Skermanella rosea: one gene and its partner. The protein of the gene in region 1 interacts with the protein of each later gene in a pairwise test. Links are inferred from orthologs where the notes say so. Each region holds a gene or a part of one and is shown in the gene's direction. Other genes may lie near its edges.

Region 1 (5,238 bases):
GCGCATCAGGGGAGCTTTTCAGGAGCGCCCCGGCGCACTACAAAGCTCCGCAGCACATAATCCATGGAGTGAACACGCGATGTCCGCCAACAAGAAGCTGCTGATACTGCCCGGTGATGGTATCGGCCCGGAAGTGATGCGCCAGGTGCGGCGCGTGATCGACTGGATGGATCGCAAGAGGCGTGTGACGTTCGACGTTCAGGAAGGCTTGGTCGGCGGCATCGCCATCGACCACTACGGCGTTCCCATTTCCGACGAGACGATGGCCGACGCCATGGGCGTCGACGCCGTGCTGCTGGGCGCCGTCGGCGGCCCCAAGTGGGACAATATCGGCTTCGACAAGCGCCCCGAGGCCGGCCTGCTGCGCCTGCGCAAGGAGCTGGGCCTGTTCGCCAACCTGCGCCCGGCGATCGTGTTCGACGCTCTCGTGGACGCCTCGACCCTCAAGGCGGACATCGTCCGCGGCCTGGACCTGATGATCGTCCGCGAGCTGACCGGCGGCGTCTATTTCGGCGAGCCGCGCGGGATCGAGGAACTGCCCGACGGCCAGCGCCGCGGCGTCAACACCCAGGTCTACACCACGTCGGAGATCCACCGCGTCGCCCGCGTCGCCTTCGAGTTGGCGCGCAAGCGGCAGAACAAGGTCTGCTCGGTCGAGAAGGCCAACGTGATGGAATCCGGCCTGCTGTGGCGCCAGGAGGTGACCGCCCTGCACAAGGCCGAATATTCCGACGTCGAGCTGTCGCATATGTACGCCGACAACTGCGCCATGCAGCTGATCAAGAACCCCAAGCAGTTCGACGTCATCGTCACCGACAACCTGTTCGGCGACATGCTGTCGGACGAGGCGGCGATGATGACCGGCTCGCTCGGCATGCTGCCGTCTGCCTCGCTGGGCGCCCCGGACGACACCGGCCGCCGCCGCGCCCTGTACGAGCCGGTCCACGGCTCCGCTCCGGACATCGCCGGCCGCGACCTCGCCAACCCGATCGCGACGCTGCTCAGCTTCGCCATGATGCTGCGCTACTCGTTCGACATGAACGAGGACGCCGACCTGATCGAGAAGGCGGTCCAGACCGTGCTGAACGGCGGCACCCGCACCTCCGACATCATGGCGCCGGGCATGGCCCGCTGCTCCACGTCGGTGATGGGCGACTCGATCGTCCGCGTGCTGGACAAGATCGCGTCCTGAACCGATCCGAAGCGCGGGCCGGCCCCGGCCCGCGCTTCCCGATATCCCGATACGCCTCGCGTCACCGCGCCGCATCGACCATCGCGCGCAAAACCGCCATGAGATGCATGCACAGGCATGCAAGGGGCGGCTCGTGGGGCACGATTACGACGCGACGATCAAGGCGCTGGTCTGGACCGGCACCCCGGCCCTGCTGCGCATGCTGACCGGCGCCGACGTCGAGCGCTTCGTCCCCACCGAGTTCGCCAGCATCCGCCTGCGCCGCCCCGACATGGTGGCCGAACTGGCCGGCGGCGGCGTCTTCCACCTGGAGCTGGAATCAGGCACTTCTCCGGACATCGTCTGGCGGATGTACGAGTATTACGGCCTGATCTCCGAACGCTACGGCAACGCGCCGGTCACCCAGCTCGTGCTGCGCCTCGGCGAGCGCCGGGCCGACGAGCCCGTCGGCATCTTCCATCCCAACCTGAACTTCCGCTTCGAGGTCCGCTACATCGCCGACTTCGACGCCGGCCCGCTGCTCGACAGCCCGTCGCCCGACGACGCGGTACTGGCAATCCAGTGCAAATGCGACGATATTCGAGAGCGCGTGCGCGCGATCCTGGCGCGGCTCGCGACACTCGGCAGGCGGGACCGGAACGACGCGGCCAACCGGCTCCTGACCCTGTCGAAACTGCGGAAAGCCGCCCCGGTCGTAGTGGAGGAGGTCAGGAACATGGCAGTGCAGTTCACTCTGGAAGAGTACCCGCTGTACGACGAGGCCTTCGCGAAGGGACAGGTGAAAAGCCTGCTGCGCCTTATCGAGCGCCGCATCGGATCGGTTCCCGGCCATGTGGCTGAGCGCGTCCGCCAGGGATCTGCCGATGATCTCGACCGCTGGTTCGACGCCATCGACGATAGCCGGAAGCTGACTGCCGCCGAACTCGACGCGATCCTCGATCTGCGTCCAAACTGACATGCAGTTCCTGGACAACCACCGCCCTGATCGGCAAAGCGCCCCATCCCCGTAGGTCGGACTTCGCCCGCAGGGCGAACTCCGACAGCGGGCTATACCTAACCCATGATGGAGACCGGTAACATGGCCGGCGCGGGCACGAAAGCAATCCTTAACCGTTCAAGGATAAAATACCTAAAATCCCACCTCTCCGCGAAACCTCCGGCCATGCCCGCATTCCCTGCCGAGCCCGGCGCCGTCACCCCGTTCGGGTCCCCATGATGACGGATGCTGACACATGCGGCCAAACCCCGGGGGGTCCTCACGGGAATTTCCGGCTGTTCTCCACCAGCAGCACATACAGTTCCTTGATGAAGTCCTGCTGCTTCAGCCGGCCGAAGGGCAGGTTGTCGCAGGCGAAATCGACCAGCCCGTCCGAGGCCTTGGTCGGCACGATCTCGAACCCGGCCTTGCGCAGCGCGATGATCACCGCCGTGGCCTGCTTCACATAGTCCTCGTTGAAGAACGACTTGTCCGCGTCCTTGATCGCCAGGGCGATCGTGTCGCGCAAGAGATTGGTGCTCACGCCGGCTCCCGTCTGGAGTGCTGATCCGCGTGACGGCGCAGTTCGGCATCCAGCCGCCCCGTCACGAACAGGTAGAACATGCGGAAATCGCTGGCCAAAGACCAGAGCGGATAGGTGAACGTCGCCGGCCGGTTCCGCTCGATCGCCATGTGGCTGATCCAGGCGAACGCGTAGCCGGAGACGACGGCCGCCACGACCAGCCAGCCGTTGCCGGTCGCGGCGGCGGCCCCCAGCAGGACCAGCGCCAGCGCGGTGCCGGCGAAGTGGAAGGCCCGGGTGCCCGGCCGGCTGTGCTCGGCCAGGTAATGGGGCCAGAACTCGCGATATGTCGAATAGTCGCGCGCCATGTCCATCCTCCAGGAGCAGCGTCCTCCGGGGACTCATCATGTCGAATCACCCCCGTCCTTGCAAACGGGCGGCGCGGGGCATAAGTCAAGTACCCTTGACGGATAGTCACGGGCGCCGTCCCAAAAGGCGCGCCCGGTCCGATACCCAGAAAAGAAACAGGAACGCATCATGGGCTACAAGGTCGCGGTCATCGGCGCCACCGGCAATGTCGGGCGCGAGATGTTGACCACCCTGGCGGAGCGCAATTTCCCGGTGGACGCCGTCGCCGCCCTCGCGTCGGAAAACTCCATCGGCACCCAGGTCTCCTTCGGCGAGAAGGATATCCTGGACGTCCAGGACCTCGCCAAGTTCGACTTCCGGGGCTGGGACATCGCGCTCTCGTCGCCCGGCGGCAAGGTGTCCGCCCAGTACGCGCCAAAGGCCGCCGGCGCCGGCTGCGTCGTGATCGACAACACGTCCCATTTCCGGATGGAGCCGGACGTGCCCCTGGTCGTGCCGGAGGTCAACCCCGAGGCGCTGGCCGGCTACACCAAGCGCAACATCGTCGCCAATCCCAACTGCTCGACCATCCAGATGGTGGTGGCGCTGAAGCCGCTGCACGACCTCGCCCGCATCAAGCGCATCGTGGTCTCCACGTACCAGTCGGTGTCGGGGGCGGGCAGGGACGGCATGGACGAGCTGTTCAACCAGACCCGCGCCATCTACGTCAACGACCCGGTCGAGAAGCGCAAGTTCGACAAGCAGATCGCCTTCAACGTCATTCCCCACATCGACAGCTTCATGGAGGACGGCACCACCCGGGAGGAGTGGAAGATGATGGTCGAGACCAAGAAGATCCTCGACCCCCGCATCACCGTCACCGCCACCTGCGTGCGCGTGCCGGTCTTCATCGGCCATGCCGAGGCCGTCAATGTCGAGTTCGAACGGCCGATCACGGCGGAGGAGGCGACCGAGGCGCTGCGCGAAGCCCCCGGCATCACCGTGATCGACCACCGCGCCGACGAGGGCTTCGTCACCCCGGTGGAATGCGCCGGCGACGACCCCGTCTTCGTCTCGCGCATCCGGGAGGACTTCTCGGTCGAGAACGGCCTGAACCTCTGGGTCGTCGCCGACAACCTGCGCAAGGGCGCCGCCCTCAACGCGGTGCAGATCGCGGAACTGCTGGCAGGCAGCTATCTGCGGAAGTAACGGGCGGCAACACGCTTCCTTCATCATGCCCGGATCAAGTCCGGGCATGAGGAGATCATGAGGAGACCTCGATGAGACCATGAAGAGGTCATGGGGAGATCAGGCGCCGCACCGCCGTGGATCATCCCTGTCCATCGCCGTAATCTGTGGCAAGAATCCCTTCCCCCTAGCGCACCTTGGCGACGTCGAACAGCCGCCCCGGGCGCACCAGCTCGTCCTGGGCGGCGATCAGCTGAAGCTCCCGCGTCCCGACCTTCAGCGTCGCGGCGAACACGCCGTAGATCGCCGCCGCGGCATGCCCCAGGGCCGCCGCCGCGTCGCCGGTCTCCAGGTACTTCGCCAGGAACACCGCGGCCACGCAGTCGCCCGCCCCGTTGGGCGGCGGGTCCAGCGGCAGGCGGGGCGTCGCCACCACATAGGCGCCGTCCGGCGTGTCCAGCAGCATCTCGATGGTGTCGGGGGCCGCCTCGGCACGGGTCAGGCTGGTCAGCAGCACCAGCTTCGGCCCCAGCGCGCGGGCAGCCGCCGCCGCGGCCAGCGCGTCCTCCATCGAGCGGACCTCCCGCCCGGTCAGGAACTCCAGCTCGAACTGGTTGGGGGTGATGATCCCGGCGGCGGGGACCGCGTGCTCCCGCATGAAGCTGCGGATGTCCTCGCTGACGAAGAAGCCGCGCCCGACGTCGCCCATCACCGGGTCGCAGCAATAGACCGCGCGGGGGTTGCCGGCCTGGACCCGGCGGACCGTCTCGACGATCACCTGGCCCAGGGCCGCCCCGCCCATGTAGCCGGACAGCACGGCGCCGCAACGGTCCAAGCCGCCGCGCTGGCCGATGCCGTCGATCACGTCGGCGATGTGCTCGGGCGTGAAGACCTGGCCGGTCCAGGACCCGTAGCCGGTATGGTTGGAGAACTGGACGGTATTGACCGCCATCGCGTCGAACCCGAGGCGCTGGAGCGGGAACACGGCCGCACGGTTGCCGACATAGCCGA
Region 2 (16,803 bases), 4.3 Mb from region 1 along the record:
CCCGACCGGAAGACGCTGCCCTGCGCCACCTTCGAGGACGTCTTCGCCGCGGTGCATGGGGGAGAGGCGGAGCTGGGCATGATCCCGGTCGAGAACTCGGTCGCCGGCCGGGTCGCCGACAACCACCACCTTCTGCCCCAGGGCGGGCTGCACATCATCGGCGAGCACTACCAGCGGGTGAACCACCACCTGCTGGCGCCGCCGGGTGCCACGCTCGACACCATCAAGGTGGTGCGCAGCCACATCCAGGCGCTGTCCCAGTGCCGCAAGGTGACCCGCGCGCTGGGCCTGCGCGAGATCACCCATGCCGACACCGCCGGCGCCGCGGCCGAGATCGCCCAGCGCGGCGACGTCACGGAGTGCGCCATCGCGTCGGAACTGGCCGGCGAGATCTACGGGCTGAAGTCCCTGAAGCAGGGGATCGAGGACGCCGAGCACAACACCACGCGCTTCCTGATCATGGCGCGGGAGCCGGTCCATCCGGCGCCCCATTCCGGCCCGGTGGTGACGACCTTCGTGTTCCGGGTCCGCAGCGTGCCGGCGGCGCTCTACAAGGCGATGGGCGGTTTCGCGACCAACGGCGTCAACATGACCAAGCTGGAAAGCTACATGGTCGAGGGCCGCTTCACCGCCGCCCAGTTCTACGTGGACGTCGAGGGCCATCCGGAGGAGCGCCCCCTGCGCCTGGCGCTGGAGGAGCTGGAGTTCTTCGCCCGGGAGGTGAAGATCCTGGGCGTCTATCCGGCCCATCCCTTCCGCCGCGAGCAGAGCCAGGCCCACGGCGACGATTGAGGGACCCCGGCAGCCTCAGCCGTGCAGCCAGCCCTCGATCAGCCGGCGCGAGATCGAGTCGGGCCGCGGCAGGCGGTGGGTTCCGCCCTCGCCCCAGGTGGTCAGGATCTCGTCGCGGGTGAACCAGCCGGCGTCCTCCAGCTCGTCCTGGTCGATGCTGATGTCCCGGCTCACCGCCTCGGCATGGAAGCCCAGCATCAGCGACGAGGGGAACGGCCAGGGCTGGGACGAGTGGTAGGTCACCTCGCCCACCCGGATGCCGGTCTCCTCCAGCACCTCGCGGGCGACCGCCTCCTCCAGGCTCTCGCCCGGCTCGACGAACCCGGCCAGCGTCGAATACATCCCCGGCGGAAAGCGCGACTGGCGGCCCAGCAGGCAGCGGTCGCCGTCATGGACCAGCATGATCACCGCGGGATCGGTCCGCGGGAAGTGCGGCGTGGCGCAGTCGGGATTGGTGCAGCGGCGGACATGGCCGGCATCGGCGCTGACCGTGGGATGGCCGCAGACTCCGCAGAAACGGTGCCGGGCGTGCCACCAGGTCAGGCCGCGGGCATAGGCCAGGATGTTGCCTTCCTCCGGCGCCATCAGCGGGCCGAAGCTTCGCAGGTCGGCGAAGCTGCCCCGGCCGGCAAGATTGGGATGGGCGGCCGGGTCCTCGATGTGGGACAGGTCGGCGGCGAAATAGGCCGTACCGTCGAGCAGTCCCAGCAGCATGGTCTCCGCCCCTTCGGGCAGGTCGGCCAGGGAAAGCAGCCCCGCCCGCGGCAGGTCGGCCCCCTCGGCCACGAAATTCTGGGCGCGCCAGATCGGCACGATCCTGGTCTCGGCCGCCGCGAACAGGGCGTCGATCCAGTCCTGGTCCTTGCGCTGCGCCGATACCCTGTCGAGCACGCCGCCGGCGTAGAAATTTGGCTTGTTTGGCATGGGCCTAGGCTTGTTTGGCATGGGCCTATAGGTGGCACACCGGACCCGTTTCGGGAAGGGAGTTCATCCCGGATCGGTGCCCTGCGCGCGCGGCGGCGCGTTTCCCCTTGCTCCGCGCGCCGCCGCGCGCCATATAGGCGTCGGGAGGTTGGCGGCGGACGAGTCCCTCGCCAACCCGGTCAGGTCCGGAAGGAAGCAGCCGTAACGAGTTTCGGCTCGGGTCGTTCGTCCAGCCTCCCACCCCATTTATTTCCCCCGCATCATCCGACACTCCGCGCCGGTTCGTCTTTCCGCTTCGACAAGCCGCCGTCGGGGATTAGACTGGCCGCAACGCCGTTGCCCGACGCCAGAGTATCGTGTTGACCGACCAGATCCTCCCTCCCCTGACCTCCGCGCCGGCCGACGGCGCGTCCGAAGCCGGCGGCAAGGCCTATCGGGTCCTGGCGCGCAAATACCGTCCGCGCGACTTCTCCGAACTGGTGGGCCAGGAGGCGCTGGTCCGCACGCTGACCAACGCCATCCGCTCGGGCCGCCTGGCCCATGCCTTCATGCTGACCGGCGTGCGCGGGGTGGGCAAGACCACGACCGCCCGGATCATCGCCCGCGCGCTGAACTGCACCGGCCCCGACGGGACCGGCGGGCCGACCATCACGCCCTGCGGCGTCTGCGACAACTGCCGCAGCATCACCGCCGACCGGCACGTGGACGTGATGGAGATGGACGCCGCCAGCCGGACCGGCGTGGACGACATCCGCGAGATCATCGACGGCGTTCGCTACGGCCCGGTGTCGGCGCGCTACAAGGTCTACATCATCGACGAAGTCCACATGCTCACCAAGAACGCCTTCAACGCCCTGTTGAAGACGCTGGAGGAGCCGCCAGAGCATGTGAAGTTCATCTTCGCCACGACCGAGATCCGCAAGGTCCCGGTCACCGTGCTGTCGCGCTGCCAGCGCTTCGACCTGCGCCGGATCGACAGCCAGACGCTGGTGAAGCATTTCAACCGCGTCGCCGAGGCGGAAGGCGTGACGGTCGAGCCGGACGCCATGGCGCTGATCGCCCGGGCCGCCGACGGCTCGGCGCGCGACGGGCTGAGCCTGCTCGACCAGGCCATAGCGCTCGGCGGCGAGCGGCTGACCGCGGTCCAGGTCCGCGACATGCTGGGCTTGGCCGACCGCGCCCGCGTGGTCGACCTGTTCGAGTCGGCGATGACCGGGCAGCCGCGCGAGGCCCTGGACATCCTGTCCGACCTGCACCGCAGCGGCGCCGACCCGGTCGTGGTGCTCCAGGACCTGCTGGATTTCACCCATTTCCTGACCCGCTTCAAGGTGGTGCCGGAGACCGCGACGGACCCCGGCACGCCGGAGACGGAGCGGGTCCGGGGCGGCGAGCTGTCGGGCAAGCTGGGCATGCCCGCGCTGACCCGGGCCTGGCAGATCCTGCTGAAGGGCCTGGGCGAGGTGCAGAGCGCGCCGGTGCCCTTCGACGCGGCCGAGATGGTGCTCGTGCGCTTGGCCTATTCCGCCGACCTGCCCAACCCGGCCGACCTCATCCGCCAGCTCCAGGGCGGCGCCGCGTCGGGCGGGCCGGCGGGCGGCAACGGGGGTGCAGGGGCCAGTGGCGGGGGTGGCGGCGCCCGGGCGAACGGCCCGGCCCTGGCGGTTGCCCATTCCGCCCCGCCCCGGGTCCAGGCCGGCTCCGCCCAGCCGGCCGTCGAAACCGCCGCGACGGCCCACGCCGCCCCCGAGCAGGCCCCTTCGGAACAGGCCGGAGAGGCGGAGCCGCTGCCGGAGCCGAAGACCTTCCGCGAGGTGGTAGCCCTGTTCGGCGAGATGCGCGAGGGCTCGCTGTACGGCCAGCTCTACAGCAGCGTCCACTGCGTCCGGTGCGAGCCGGGCCGGCTGGAAATCCGCCCGAAGGACCGCGCCATGGCGGAGCTTTCCGGCCGGGTCGGCAAGCTGCTGACGGAATGGACCGGCCGGCGCTGGATGGTCACGATCTCCGGCGCGCCCGGCGAGCCGACGCTGAGCGAGCAGGACCGCAATGCCAAGACCCAGGCGCGGGAGGAGGCGGCCCGGCATCCGGTGGTGCGCGCGGTGCTCGACATCTTCCCCGGTGCCGAGATATCCGAAGTGCGCGATCTGGCGGAACCTGAACCCACCTCCGACGAGGCGCTTGCGGAAGACGCCCTTGAGACCGATTTCTACGAGGAAGCCCCGTCCGACCTGGACGACATAGGAGAATTTTAAGCCATGAAGAATCTCGGCCAAATGATGAAGCAGGCCCAGGAAATGCAGACCCGCATGCAGCAGATGCAGGAAGCGCTGGCCGAGGTCGAAGTCACCGGCCAGTCCGGCGCCGGGATGGTCAACGTCACGCTCAACGGCAAGGGCGAGATGAAGAAGCTGAAGCTGGACAAGTCCGTGGTCGATCCCGACGACATCGAGGTGATCGAGGACCTGATCGTCGCCGCCTTCAACGACGCCAAGCTGAAGGTCGAGCAGCACGTCGCCGAGGAGACCCAGAAGCTGATGGGCGGCATGAAGCTTCCCCCGGGCATGAAGCTGCCGTTCTGAGCGGAAGGGCGGCCTCCCCGGTCGCGCCGGCCTTCCTCTTCATCGTGGCCGGACCACTGGCAACGACCTCCTTTTCGTCATGACCGGGCTTGACCCGGTCATCTCCGGGCGTTCAGACGAGCCCGTTCCCGCCGGGAGATAGCCGGGTCAAGCCCGGCTATGACGGGAGAGCGCAATCCTCCTGCAAAGCCAGGGAGCGAATTTGAGCAGTTCCGAGATCGACCGCCTGATCCAGCTCCTGGCCAAGCTGCCCGGGCTGGGGCCGCGATCCGCGCGGCGGGCGGCGCTGCACCTGATCAAGCGGCGCGAAAGCCTGCTGGGCCCGCTGGCCGATGCCATGCACGAGGCGGCCGACGCCATCAAGACATGCTCGGTGTGCGGCAACCTCGACACCCGCGACCCCTGCTCCGTCTGCGCCGATCCAAGGCGGGACGGCGCCCTGATCTGCGTGGTGGAGGAGGTCGGCGACCTGTGGGCGCTGGAGCGCACCGGCTCCTTCAAGGGCCTCTACCATGTGCTGGGCGGCACCCTGTCGGCGCTGGAAGGCATCGGCCCCGACGACCTCAACGTCACCAGCCTGATCAACCGCGCCCGCCGGCCGGAGGTGACCGAAGTGATCCTGGCGATGAACGCCACGGTCGAAGGCCAGACGACCGCCCACTACATAACCGACCGGCTGGCCGATTGCGACGTGACGGTATCGCGGCTGGCCCACGGCGTGCCTGTGGGCGGCGAGCTTGACTACCTGGACGACGGAACGCTGACCGCGGCACTCCGGTCCCGGCGCCCGTTCTGACGGCCTCCGGCCGGACCGTTCTTCCCCTGTTCTCTTTCCCCGCCCGATCCGGTAGCATCCGGTTACCTGGTGGAAGGAGAACTGATGCCGTTCGCGCTCGACGTGCTGTCGCTGATCCTGGGCTTCGTCTTCGGAGCCGGCATCGTCCTGCTGTTGCGCAGCGGCGGCATCGGCCAGGCGGAGGCCGGCCGGCTTGCGGCGGAGGCGGATTTCGCGCTGCGCCAGAACGACGACCTGCGGGCCGATCTGGCGGAGCGGGACCGGGCGCTCTCGGCGCTCCGCGGTGAACTCGGGCGCGCCCAGACCGGCCACGCCCAGCTCCAGACCCGGCTGGAGCAGGAACGGCTGGCCTCGGCCGAGAAGATAGCCCTGCTGGAGCGGGCCGAAGCGAAGCTGTCCGACGCCTTCAAGGCCTTGTCGGCGGAGGCGCTACGCAGCAACAACCAGAGCTTCCTCGACCTCGCCCGCACCACCCTGGAGCGCTTCCAGGAGAGTGCCCGCGGCGACCTGGAGCAGCGGCAGGCGGCGATCTCCGACCTGGTAGCGCCGGTGCGCCAGTCGCTGGAGAAGATGGACGGCCAGATCCAGACGCTGGAGAAGGAGCGGATCGGCGCCTATGAAGGACTGAAGCAGCAGGTTCTCTCGCTGCTGGACAGCCAGCGCGAACTGCGCGGTGAGACCGCCAACCTCGTCCGGGCGCTGCGCTCCCCCGTCGCGCGCGGCCGCTGGGGCGAGATCCAGCTGAAGCGGGTGGTCGAGATGGCCGGCATGGTCGACCATTGCGACTTCTTCGAGCAGCAGACGGTGACCGGCGACCAGGGCAACAAGCTGCGCCCCGACATGGTCGTCAAGCTGCCGGGCAACAAGACCATCGTGGTGGACGCCAAGGCCCCGGTCGAAGCCTATCTCGACGCGACCGGCTCGTCCGAGGACGCCGGCCGGCGCGACGCCCTGGTCCGCCATGCCCGCCACGTGCGGGAGCACATGAAGCAGCTGGGCGGCAAGGCCTACTGGGACCAGTTCGCCGCCTCGCCGGAGTTCGTCGTGCTGTTCCTTCCCGGCGAGAACTTCTTCAGCGCCGCCCTGGAGCATGACCCCGGCCTGATCGAGGCAGGCATCGACAACGGCGTGATCCTGGCGACGCCGACCACGCTGATAGCGTTGCTGCGCGCCGTCGCCTACGGCTGGCGGCAGGAGCACCTGGCCCGCAACGCGCGGGAGATCAGCGACCTGGGCGCGGAGCTGTACAAGCGCCTGGGCGACCTGGGCGGCCACATGGACCGGCTGGGCAGCCAGCTCGGCAAGGCGGTGGACTGCTACAACGGCGCGGTCGGCACGCTGGAGACCCGCGTGCTGGTCAGCGCCCGGCGGTTCCGCGACCTCCACGTGGCGCCGAACAACGCGGAACTGCCCGAGCTTCAGCCGCTCGACCAAGCGCCGCGCAGCCTCCAGGCCCAGGAATGGCGGCTGCCCGCCCGGCTGCCCTGAACAGTCCAGCTTGCGGCTTGACGCACGGCCCCGGAAATCATATCTGCAACAGTCATCCCGCAATAGACCGAATTCGCTACAGGGCTCCATGGCCATCCGCCCCATCATCATCGCGCCCGATCCCGTCCTCAAGACCAAGGCGAAGCCGGTCGAGACTATCGACGGCTCCATCGCCACCCTGATGGACGACATGCTGGAGACCATGTACAAGGCGCCCGGCATCGGCCTGGCAGCCCCCCAGATCGGCGTCCTGAAGCGGGTCATCGTGGTGGACGTGGCGGAGAAGGAGGAGAAGCCCCAGCCCTTCGCCATGGCAAACCCCGAGATCCTGTGGCAGTCGGACGAGAAGTCGGTCCATAACGAGGGCTGCCTCTCCCTGCCCGACCATTACGCCGACGTGACGCGCCCGAAGCAGGTGCGCCTGCGCTACCTGGACCGCGACGGCGAGGTGAGGGAGCTGGACGCCGACAACCTGCTGGCGACCTGCATCCAGCACGAGATCGACCACCTGAACGGCGTGCTGTTCATCGATCACCTGTCGCTGCTGAAGCGCAACATGATCCTGCGCAAGCTCCAGAAACAGAAGCGGTCGCAGGAAACCGTCTGACGTTGGCCGATACTTCCGAAACGCCGCCCGGCCAGTCGCAGCACGGCCGCATCTACGGTGCCGCGCGCTACTACGACATCGCCTTCGCCTATCGCGACTTCGCGCAGGAATGCGACTTCCTGACCGCCGCCGCGGCCCGGCACCTGGGCCGCGCCCCGGAAAGCGTGCTCGAACTGGCGGCGGGGCCGGCGAACCACGCGATCGAGCTGGCGGAGCGCGGGCTCCGGGCGGTAGCGCTCGACCGCGAGCCGGCCATGGTCCGTTACGGCGCCGAAAAGGCCGAGGCAGCCGGGGTCGAGATCGCCTACCAGGAGGGCGACATGACCGGCTTCGCGCTGGACCGGCCGGTCGATATGGCGCTGCTCCTGCTGGGCTCGGCCGCCTGCCTGCTGACCAACAGCGCCGTCATTTCGTGCCTGCAACGGGTCTCCGAGGCGCTGGCCCCCGGCGGCGTGCTGATCGTCGAGTTGCCCCACCCGCGCGAGCTGTTCAACATCGACGACGCGACCGAGGACGGCTGGGAGGTCACCCGCGACGGCACGCGGGTTCGGGTGCGCTGGGGATCGCCGGGCGACAGCTTCGATCCCGTCAGCCAGGTCGCCCAGGTGACCACGACGCTGACCATCTGGGAAGGCGGGCGCAAGCAGGTGATCCGGGACAAGGCTTTCCAGCGCCGTTTCACGGTGCAGGAACTGGACGCGCTGGCGCGGGCGAGCGGATGCCTGGAGGCGGTCGCCTGGTTCGGCGGACTGGACCTGGATGTCGCGATCGACGATCCGGAGGAAGCCTGGCGCATGGTCGCCGTGTTCCAGAAGCCGCCCCTTCGCTGACCCGAGTTCGAGGACCCGGACATGACCCCTCTCCGCATCGCCTTCATGGGCACGCCCGAGTTCGCGGCGGTCGGCCTCCGCGCCCTGATCGACGCCGGCCACGAGATCGCCTGCGTCTACAGCCAGCCGCCCCGGCCCGCCGGTCGCGGCCACCAGATGCAGCGCTCGCCGGTCCATGTGCTGGCGGAGGAGCGCGGCATCCCGGTCCGGACGCCGAAGTCGCTCCGCAACGTCGAGGCCCAGGCCGACTTCGCCGCCCTCGACCTGGACTGCGCCGTGGTCGCCGCCTACGGGCTGATCCTGCCGCAGCCGATCCTGGACGCGCCGCGCCTCGGCTGCCTGAACATCCACGCCTCCCTGCTGCCGCGCTGGCGCGGCGCCGCCCCGATCCACCGCGCTCTCCTGGCGGGAGACTCCGAGACCGGCGTCACCATCATGCGGATGGATGCCGGCCTGGACACCGGGCCGATGCTGCTGAAGGGCACCGTTCCGATCACGGAACGGACGACCGCCGTCAAGCTGCACGACGCGCTGGCCGTCCTGGGCGCCGACCTGATCGTGAAGGCCCTGGACGGCGTGGCCGCCGGGAGCCTGACGCCGGTCCCGCAGCCGGAGGTAGGCGTCACCTATGCCGCCAAGCTGACCCGCGAGGACGGCAGGCTCGACTGGAGCCGTCCGGCCGCCGAGACGGAGCGCCAAGTCCGGGCACTCAATCCCTGGCCCGGCGTGTGGTTCGACCTGGGCAAGGAACGGATCAAGGTGCTGGGCGCCGAAGCGGCCGGCAATCCGTCCGGCGCCGCCCCGGGCACCCTGTTGGACGATCGCCTGACAGTGGCCTGCACGGAAGGCGCCGTCCGCCTGACCCGCGTGCAGCGACCCGGCAAGGCGGCGGTGGACGGCGACGCCTTCCTGCGCGGTTTCCAGCTGCCGGTCGGGACCGTGCTGACGGCGCCATGAGCCGCTGGAAGATCACCGTCGAGTATGACGGCCGGGGACTCGTCGGCTGGCAGCGCCAGGACAACGGTCCCTCGATCCAGCAATCCCTGGAGGAAGCCGTCGAGAAGCTGTCGGGCGAAACCGTACGCGTCCACGGCGCCGGCCGTACGGACGCGGGCGTACATGCGCTGGGACAGGTGGCCCATTTCGACCTGGCCAAGCCCCTGACCGAACGCGCGGTCCGCGACGGGCTGAACTTCCACCTGCGCCCGGCCCCTATCGCGGTGCTCGACGCCGAACCGGTCCCGGACGATTTCCACGCCAGAATGTCCGCCGTCGAGCGCGGCTATGTCTACCGCATCGTCAACCGGCGGGCTCCGCTGGCCCTGGACGACGGCCGCGCCTGGCAGATCGGCCGCCCCCTGGACGCCGAGGCCATGGACGCGGCCGCCGGGATCCTGATCGGCCGCCACGACTTCACGACCTTCCGCGCCAGCCTGTGCCAGGCGAAATCCCCGGTGAAGACCCTCGACGTGCTGACCGTGACCCGCACCGGCCCCGAGATCCGCATCACCGCCCGCGCCCGCTCCTTCCTGCACCACCAGATCCGCAACATCACCGGCACCCTGGTGCTGGTCGGCGAAGGCCGCTGGCCGGTCGAACGCGTCCGCACCGCGCTCGAAGCGCGCGACCGCTCGAAAGGCGGCCCCACGGCGCCGCCGGACGGGCTTTATTTCACCGATGTGGTGTACGATACCGATCGGCGAGTGGGATGATCGGCCATGTACGGCGTTCCGCTCGACCTGACGACTCCAGATCGGTAACGTCTTTCTTTATCTGAGCCGAGTTGCCGTATGGAAACCAAGGTGCTGACCGCGCACGTGCCGCTGCCGCTCGCCGAGAAAGTGGAACAGTTGGCAGCGCGCCTCAATCGCCCGCACGATTGGATCGTCAGGCAGGCTCCGTCAGTTTGGGTCGAACAAGAGGAAGAGCGGAGGCGCCTCACCCTGGAGGCACTGGCCGACGTAGCCTCCGGCTGCGTCATCGACCATCAGTCTGTACAAGCCTGGGCCGACAGCCTCGGTACCAGGATATCGGCAGATGGCGCCATCCTTCCCCGTGATCAATAAATAAGTGCGGTAGGTCGGCCTTCGCCCGTCAGGGCGAACGCCGACACCCTGCGTCAACGCTCCGGCCATGCTGTCGGCGTCGGCCTTCGGCCGAGGCCGACCTACGATCCTCAGCCCCGCCACTCCTCCCGCAGGATCGCGTAGAGCACGTGGTCGCGCCAAGCGCCGTCGATCCTCAGGTAGCCCCTTGCATAGCCCTCGTACTGGAAGCCCACCTTTTCCAGCAGGCCCCGACTCGGCGCGTTGGTCGGAAGGCACGCCGCTTCGATCCGATGAAGTCCCAGCTGGCCGAAGGCGAAGTCCAGAGTCAGGCGGGTCGCCTCGCTCATGTAGCCGCGCCGGGCATAGGTCTCGCCGACCCAGTAGCCCAGCGTGCCCGTCTGCGCCACGCCGCGCCTTATGTTGCTCAGGCCGATCCCGCCGACCACCCGGTCGGTGCGGCGCTCCACGGCCAGGAAGCTGTAGGCCTCGTCGTCACGCCACTCGATGAGCTGGCGGCGCAGCCGGCGCAGATAGGCGGTGCGGGCCAGCGCATCCGCCGGCCAGGTCGGTTCCCACGGCGTCAGGAAAGCGCGGCTGCGCTCGCGCAGGTCGGACCATTCCTGCCAGTCACGCGCCATCGGCGGCCGGATCGAGACCCTCTGGCCGTCGAGCCGTATCGCGGGCGGACTGATCAGACCATTCCTCAGCAATCCGATCACGGCCCTGCGCCATCCCCCGGATGAATCTTCCATGGCGGGAACACGGCGTCAGGACAGGCGCGCGGCGATCCGCCCATAATCCTCAAGCCCGTCCAGGGGTCCCAGCGCGGTCACGGTCGGCGCCTTGGCGCGCAACCGGAGGGCGGCGCGGCGCACGGCGGCGGCATCGACCGCGTCGATCTTCTCCACCATCTCGGTGACCGGCACGGGACGGTCAAAAATTACCATTTGCTGGCCCAGCTGCTCGCAGCGCGACATGGTGCTTTCCAGCGCCATCAGCATGCCGGCCTTCAGCTGCGCGCGGGCGCGGCGGACTTCCTCGTCGGTGACGTCGAGGGCCACCTTGCACAGCTCGTCGCACATCACCGGCACCAGTTCGCCGACCTTTTCCGGCCCGGTCCCGGCATAAACGCCGAACAGGCCGCCGTCCTCGTAGGCGCCGGAGAAGGTATGGACGCTGTAGGCGAGCCCCCGCTTCTCGCGCACTTCCTGGAACAGCCGGGACGACATGCCGCCGCCCAGCAGGGTCGACAGCACGGAATGGGCGTAATAGTCCGGGTCGTGGACGCCGACGCCCTCGAACCCCAGCACGATGTGCATCTGCTCCAGGTCGCGGTCCTCGCGGAAATCGCCGCCGGTATATCGCGCCGGGTCGAGCGCCGCCGGATCCACCGGGGCCGGCAGGTCGCGGAAGACCTCCGCCGCCTTCTCGACCAGCCAGCCGTGGTCGATCCGGCCGGAAGCCGCCAGCACCATGGTCCTGCCGGAATAATTGCCGCCGATATAGTCCACCAGCGCGTCGCGCGGCAGGGCGCCGATGATTTCCGGCTGTCCCAGCACTGGGCGGCCGAGCGCCTGGTCGGGGAAGGCGCAGGCCTGGAAATGGTCGAAGATGATGTCGTCGGGCGTGTCCTCGGCCTGCCCGATCTCCTGCAACACCACGTCGCGCTCGCGGACCAGCTCGTCCTCGTCCAGCAGGCTGTGCTGGAGCATGTCGCCGATCACGTCGAGGGCGAGGGCGGCATCCTCCTTCAGCACCTTGGCGTAATAGGCCGTGTGCTCGCGGGTGGTATAGGCGTTCATGTGGCCGCCGACCGCCTCGATCTGCTCGGAGATGTCGAAGGCGGTCCGGGTCGGCGTGCCCTTGAACACCATGTGCTCGACCAGATGGGCGACGCCGTTGACCTCGGCCCGCTCGTTGCGGGTGCCGACGCCGACCCAGACGCCGAGCGACGTCGTCTCCACATGGGGCATGCTGTCGGTGGCGACCCGGAGGCCGTTGGGAAGAGTCGTTACCTTGATGGTACTCATGCGCTCCTCTGCCCTGCGGCGGTGCGGCGGGCTCGGGATCGGACGAAGGCCTGGACGGCCCTGAGGTCGTTGGGCAGCACGGTGACGCGCTCCTCGCGCTCGTAAAGGTCGGCCAGACGGGGCGGCAGCGGCGGACGCACGCCGGTCGCCCGTTCGACCGCATCGGGGAATTTGGCGGGGTGGGCACAGGCGAGCGCCACCAGGGGAACGGCCGGATCGATATGGGGCTGCTCGGCGCGCGCGGCGGCCAAGCCCACGGCGGTGTGCGGGTCGATCAACAGGCCGCCGGCCAGCCGGCGGGTCTCCGCCATGGTCGCGCGGGTCAGCTCCTCGTCCACCTTGTGGCCGTTGAACACCAGGCGGGCGCGCTCCAGCTGGGCCGGGGTCACGGCGAAGGAGCCGCCGGACCGGAACCGCCCCATGCACTGGTTCAGCGCCGGGCCGTCGCGGTCGTAGAGGTCGAACAGCAGCCGCTCGAAGTTGCTGGAGATCTGGATGTCCATGCTGGGGCTGATGGTCGGCATCACGGCCTGGGTCTGCATCGTGCCCGTGGCGAAGAAACGCGCCAGGATGTCGTTGGAGTTGGTCCCGACCACCAGCCGCTGGATCGGCAGGCCCATGGCCCGCGCGCCGTAGGCGGCGTAGACATTGCCGAAATTGCCGGTCGGCACGGCGAAGGAGACCTGCCGGTCCGGCGCCCCCAGCTCGATCGCCGCCGCGAAGTAATAGACGATCTGGGCCATGATGCGGGCCCAGTTGATCGAATTGACCGCCGACAGGTTCTGCTCGTCCCGGAAGGACGTGTCGTTGAACATCGCCTTGACCAGGTCCTGGCAATCGTCGAACGAGCCTTCCAGCGCGATGTTATGGACATTGTCCGATAGCACCGTCGTCATCTGGCGGCGCTGCACCTCCGACGTGCGGCCCTTGGGGTGCAGGATGAAGATATCGACCGCCTCGCGGTCCCGGCAGGCCTCGATCGCCGCCGACCCGGTGTCGCCGGAGGTGGCGCCGACGATCGTCACATGCTCGGCCTTCTTGGCCAGCACATGGTCGAAAAGCCGGCCGAGCAGCTGAAGCGCCACGTCCTTGAAGGCCAGCGTCGGCCCGTGGAACAACTCCATCACCCAGGTGCTCTGGTCGAGCTGCACCAGCGGCGTCACCGCGGCATGGTCGAAACCGGCATAGGCGTCGCGAACCAGGCCCGCGAACTCCGCCTCGGTCACCCGGCCGCCCAGGAAGGGCGCCATGACCCGGACCGCGAGCTCGGCATAGGGAAGCCCGCGCATCGCGCGGATCTCGTCGGGCGTGAAGGTCGGCCAGGTCTCAGGCACGTACAGACCGCCGTCGCGCGCAAGCCCGGCGAGCAGAACTTCGTCGAAGGCGAGTGTCGGGGCCGCGCCCCGCGTGCTGATGTAGCGCAAGCTGAATAGTCTCCACGTGCGTGCCCGGTCCGCCGGCCATCGTACACTAGCCAGTGAGCCAGTGCGGGCGCAAGGGCCGGGGACGTCTCCATCGAACAGGGCAGCGAAACAAAAGGCGCATGGATCGGGTTGTTGCGGGCGTACCCTGCCCAACCCAGAAACGGATCTTCCGGCGATGCTCCAGCCCGCTTCCCAGCCTGCGACGACCCCCGACCTCAGCCTGGATGCCGCCCAGCGGGAAACCGAGGAGTTCCTGACGGTCCAGATGCCGTCCATCCTATCGTCGGTCGAATACGACATGCCCCGGTTCGGCGAGGAGGCCCGGCCGACGACGCTGGCCCATGTGACCCGCGCCCGGGTCGAGACCCGGCATGTGACAGGCACCTCCGACGCCGCCTACCTGATCAACGCCTTCGGCGAAGACCTGCTGATGAAGATGCAGCTGAACGTCCGGCGCTTCGTCGTGGTCTACTCCATCCCGGTGGTCAAGCCGATCGGGTCCAGCACGGTCGCCCCCCATTTCGAGCGCTGGGCCACCGGGGCCGGCCATGCCGGCTGGATGATCGGCTGGCGCGACGCGGCCTCCCCCACCGAGCCGGACCAGACCTGGGTAGAGACCTACTGCTACGCCAACCTGGAACCGGACTTCCTGATCAACGACCTGCACAAGCTGTACTGGCGCACCGACACGCTCCAGATGACCCGCTATTTCATGCTGGAAGCGATCCGCGCCAGCGTGCCCCTGTCCCCGCTCCGCGCCGGCTACCGGATCTGAGACTCTCTTGCCGCGGATGACGGCGACAGGCAGGGACAATCCGGGAAGTATCTCTGCCCATCGCCGTCATCTGTGGCCGATCATCTCTCTTGCAGCCCGGCAACTCAGGCGAGCCCATCCACCACGCCACCCACCAGGTTGATGCCGAGCAGGCGCTCGCTGTCCAGCTCCCGCCCCGCGCCCGCCGGGGCCAGCCATTCTCCCATCCGGCCGAGCATCGCCTCCCAGTTCCGGCGGATCGCCACCGCCTCGGCCGGATCGACGGCCTGGAACCGGACCGCGTCGCCCGCACGCGCCTGGGCCAGCGACGGCAGGTCGGGCGTTATGACGGTCGCGATCTTGGGATAGCCCCCGGTCGGCTGGCGGTCGGCCAGCAGCACGATGGGCTGGCGGGTGCCGGGAACCTGGACGCTGCCGGCGGCAATCCCGTCGGAGATGATGTTGAACCCGCCGGCATGCTCGATCTCCGGCCCGTTCAGCCGATAGCCCATGCGGTCGGCATCGGCCGTCACGGCATAGGCACCGGTCAGGAAGGTCTCGATCCCGGCGGCCGTGAAATGATCGTCCTGCGGCCCCAGCACCACGCGCAGCACCTCCCGCCGGGGCGGCAGCCCCTGCGGGTCGAGGGCGAGCGGCGGACCCGCGGGCACCGCGCCGGCGGCCAGCGGCAGACGGTCCCCCGCCCGGAGCGCCCTGCCCTCCAGCCCGCCCAGGCCGGAGCGGACATGGGTGGACAGGCTGCCCAGTTGCGGCGCCAGGGCGAAGCCGCCGCCGACCGCCAGGTATCCGCGGAGCGCGTCGCGGGCGGCGCCGATCCTCAGGCGCTGCCCCGGCTCCAGGTCGAAGCCGGTCCAGGGCGGCACCGGCTCGCCGTCCACGGCGACCTGGAAATCCCCGCCCGCGACGGCCAGGCGCAGCGTGGCCCCCTCTGCCTCGTACTCCCCGCCCGCCAGGGTGAACTCGACCGCGGCGGCCCCGGGTGGATTGCCGGCCAGCAGGTTGGCGGCGCGCAGCGACGGCGGGTCCATGGCTCCGGCCGCGGCGATCCCGAAGCGCTGCCAGCCGACGCGGCCGAGATCCTGGATCGTGGCCTGGGGACCGGGCTGAAGGACGATCAGATCGGCCATCGGCTCAATCCTCCCCTCCCGCGGACCCGCCGGCAGGTCCGTCCGGCTCCGGCAGGTAGCCGCCGGCCTCCGCCAGCGCATCCAGCCGGCCGAACTCTTCCGCGTCGATCCGGACGAAGCGGATCCGGTCCCCGGGCCGGAACAGGAAGGGGTCGGGCCGCCGCAGGTCGAATCCCCGGACCGGCGTCCGCCCCAGCAGGTGCCATCCCGATGGGATCGGGGTCGAGCAGACCGCGGCCTGCATGCCGCCGATGGAGATGGTCCCGGCCGGCACCCTCATCCGGGGATCGCGCCGGCGCGGCGTGTGCAGCGCTTCCGACAATCCGCCCAGATAGGCGAAGCCGGGCGCGAACCCGATCATGTAGACCCGGTAGTCGCCGGACAGGTGGAGCCGGACGACCTCCTCCGCCGTGATGCCGTGGTGGCGGGCGACCTCCTCCAGGTCGATGCCGTGCTCGCCGCCATAGGCGACCGGGATGGTCCAGCGCCGCGCCGCGGCCTTCCCGCCATCGGGGGCGGGTCCAAGGGCCGCCATCGCCGCCGCCAGCTCGGCATGGGTCAGCACGGCCGGATCGAACTGGACGAGCAGCGAGCGGTAAGTGGGCACCGTCTCGACCACGCCGGGCAGGGCCGCCTCCGCCAGGACCGCGTCGAGCGCCAGCACGCGGCCGTTGATCTCCCCGTCGATCGCGGCGCCGAACTCGACCGTCAGCGCGGCGTCGCCCGCGGGCAGGAAACGCGGCTTGTCGCAAGCCGTGCCGGATGCGGTTCCGGCCATGTCTCAGCCGCCGATCATCTGGGCCGGCAGCCAGGTCACGATGCCGGGGAAGACTGTGACCAGAACGATGGCGACGACCAGGATCAGGAAGAACGGCAGGGCCGCCCGGGCGACATACAGGATGTCCCGCCCGGTCAGCCCTTGCAGCACGAACAGGTTGAACCCCACCGGCGGGGTGATCTGGGCCATCTCGACCACCAGCACGATATAGATCCCGAACCACAGCGGATCGATCCCGGCGGCCTGGACCATCGGCATGACGACCGACGTGGTCAGCACCACCATGGAAATCCCGTCGAGGAAGCAGCCCAGCAGCACGAAGAACACCGTCAACGCCGCCAGCAGCGCCAGGGGCGACAGGCCGAGATCGTTGATGAACTGGGCCAGCACGCGCGGGATTCCGGTGAAGCCCATGGCGACCGTCAGGAAGGCGGCCCCGGCCAGGATGAAGGCGATCATGCTGGAGGTGACCATGGCGCCCATCAGGCTTTCCCGGAAGCTGTTCCAGGTCAGCGTCCCCGACGCCGCGGACAGCACCAGGGCTCCGGCGACGCCCAGCGCCGCCGCCTCGGTCGCGGTGGCGATCCCGGAATAGATCGAGCCGATCA

The links.
Region 2: the proteins of JL101_RS03815 (region 1) and def interact in binary tests that used the Escherichia coli proteins (3 or more experiments, as listed by UniProt). The link is inferred for Skermanella rosea from one-to-one orthologs.

The regions. Positions count from the first base shown.
Region 1 is NZ_CP086111.1:811,117-816,354, forward strand. The notes cover bases 2,304-5,238. They hold JL101_RS03815 (aspartate-semialdehyde dehydrogenase), read left to right. Parts: upstream 2,304-3,228; coding sequence 3,229-4,248; downstream 4,249-5,238. Other genes in these bases: JL101_RS03805 (hypothetical protein), read right to left, coding at 2,449-2,712; JL101_RS03810 (DUF962 domain-containing protein), read right to left, coding at 2,709-3,059; pdxY (pyridoxal kinase PdxY), read right to left, coding at 4,415-5,238. Also shown: leuD (3-isopropylmalate dehydratase small subunit), read left to right, coding at 1-1; leuB (3-isopropylmalate dehydrogenase), read left to right, coding at 80-1,192; JL101_RS03800 (RpnC/YadD family protein), read left to right, coding at 1,296-2,147.
Region 2 is NZ_CP086111.1:5,077,476-5,094,278, forward strand. The notes cover bases 5,462-8,423. They hold def (peptide deformylase), read left to right. Parts: upstream 5,462-6,664; coding sequence 6,665-7,183; downstream 7,184-8,423. Other genes in these bases: rmuC (DNA recombination protein RmuC), read left to right, coding at 5,462-6,576; JL101_RS23730 (class I SAM-dependent methyltransferase), read left to right, coding at 7,186-8,013; fmt (methionyl-tRNA formyltransferase), read left to right, coding at 8,035-8,423. In the rest of the region: JL101_RS23690 (prephenate dehydratase), read left to right, coding at 1-792; nudC (NAD(+) diphosphatase), read right to left, coding at 808-1,716; JL101_RS23705 (DNA polymerase III subunit gamma/tau), read left to right, coding at 2,076-3,965; JL101_RS23710 (YbaB/EbfC family nucleoid-associated protein), read left to right, coding at 3,969-4,292; recombination mediator RecR, read left to right, coding at 4,495-5,088; more of rmuC, read left to right, coding at 5,173-5,461; more of fmt, read left to right, coding at 8,424-8,970; tRNA pseudouridine(38-40) synthase TruA, read left to right, coding at 8,967-9,725; JL101_RS23745 (CopG family ribbon-helix-helix protein), read left to right, coding at 9,804-10,079; JL101_RS23750 (GNAT family N-acetyltransferase), read right to left, coding at 10,190-10,780; JL101_RS23755 (M16 family metallopeptidase), read right to left, coding at 10,829-12,091; thrC (threonine synthase), read right to left, coding at 12,088-13,515; JL101_RS23765 (hypothetical protein), read left to right, coding at 13,691-14,290; JL101_RS23770 (5-oxoprolinase subunit C family protein), read right to left, coding at 14,395-15,417; 5-oxoprolinase subunit PxpB, read right to left, coding at 15,422-16,195; JL101_RS23780 (TRAP transporter large permease), read right to left, coding at 16,199-16,803. UniProt on the Escherichia coli protein: Removes the formyl group from the N-terminal Met of newly synthesized proteins. Requires at least a dipeptide for an efficient rate of reaction. N-terminal L-methionine is a prerequisite for activity but the enzyme has broad specificity at other positions.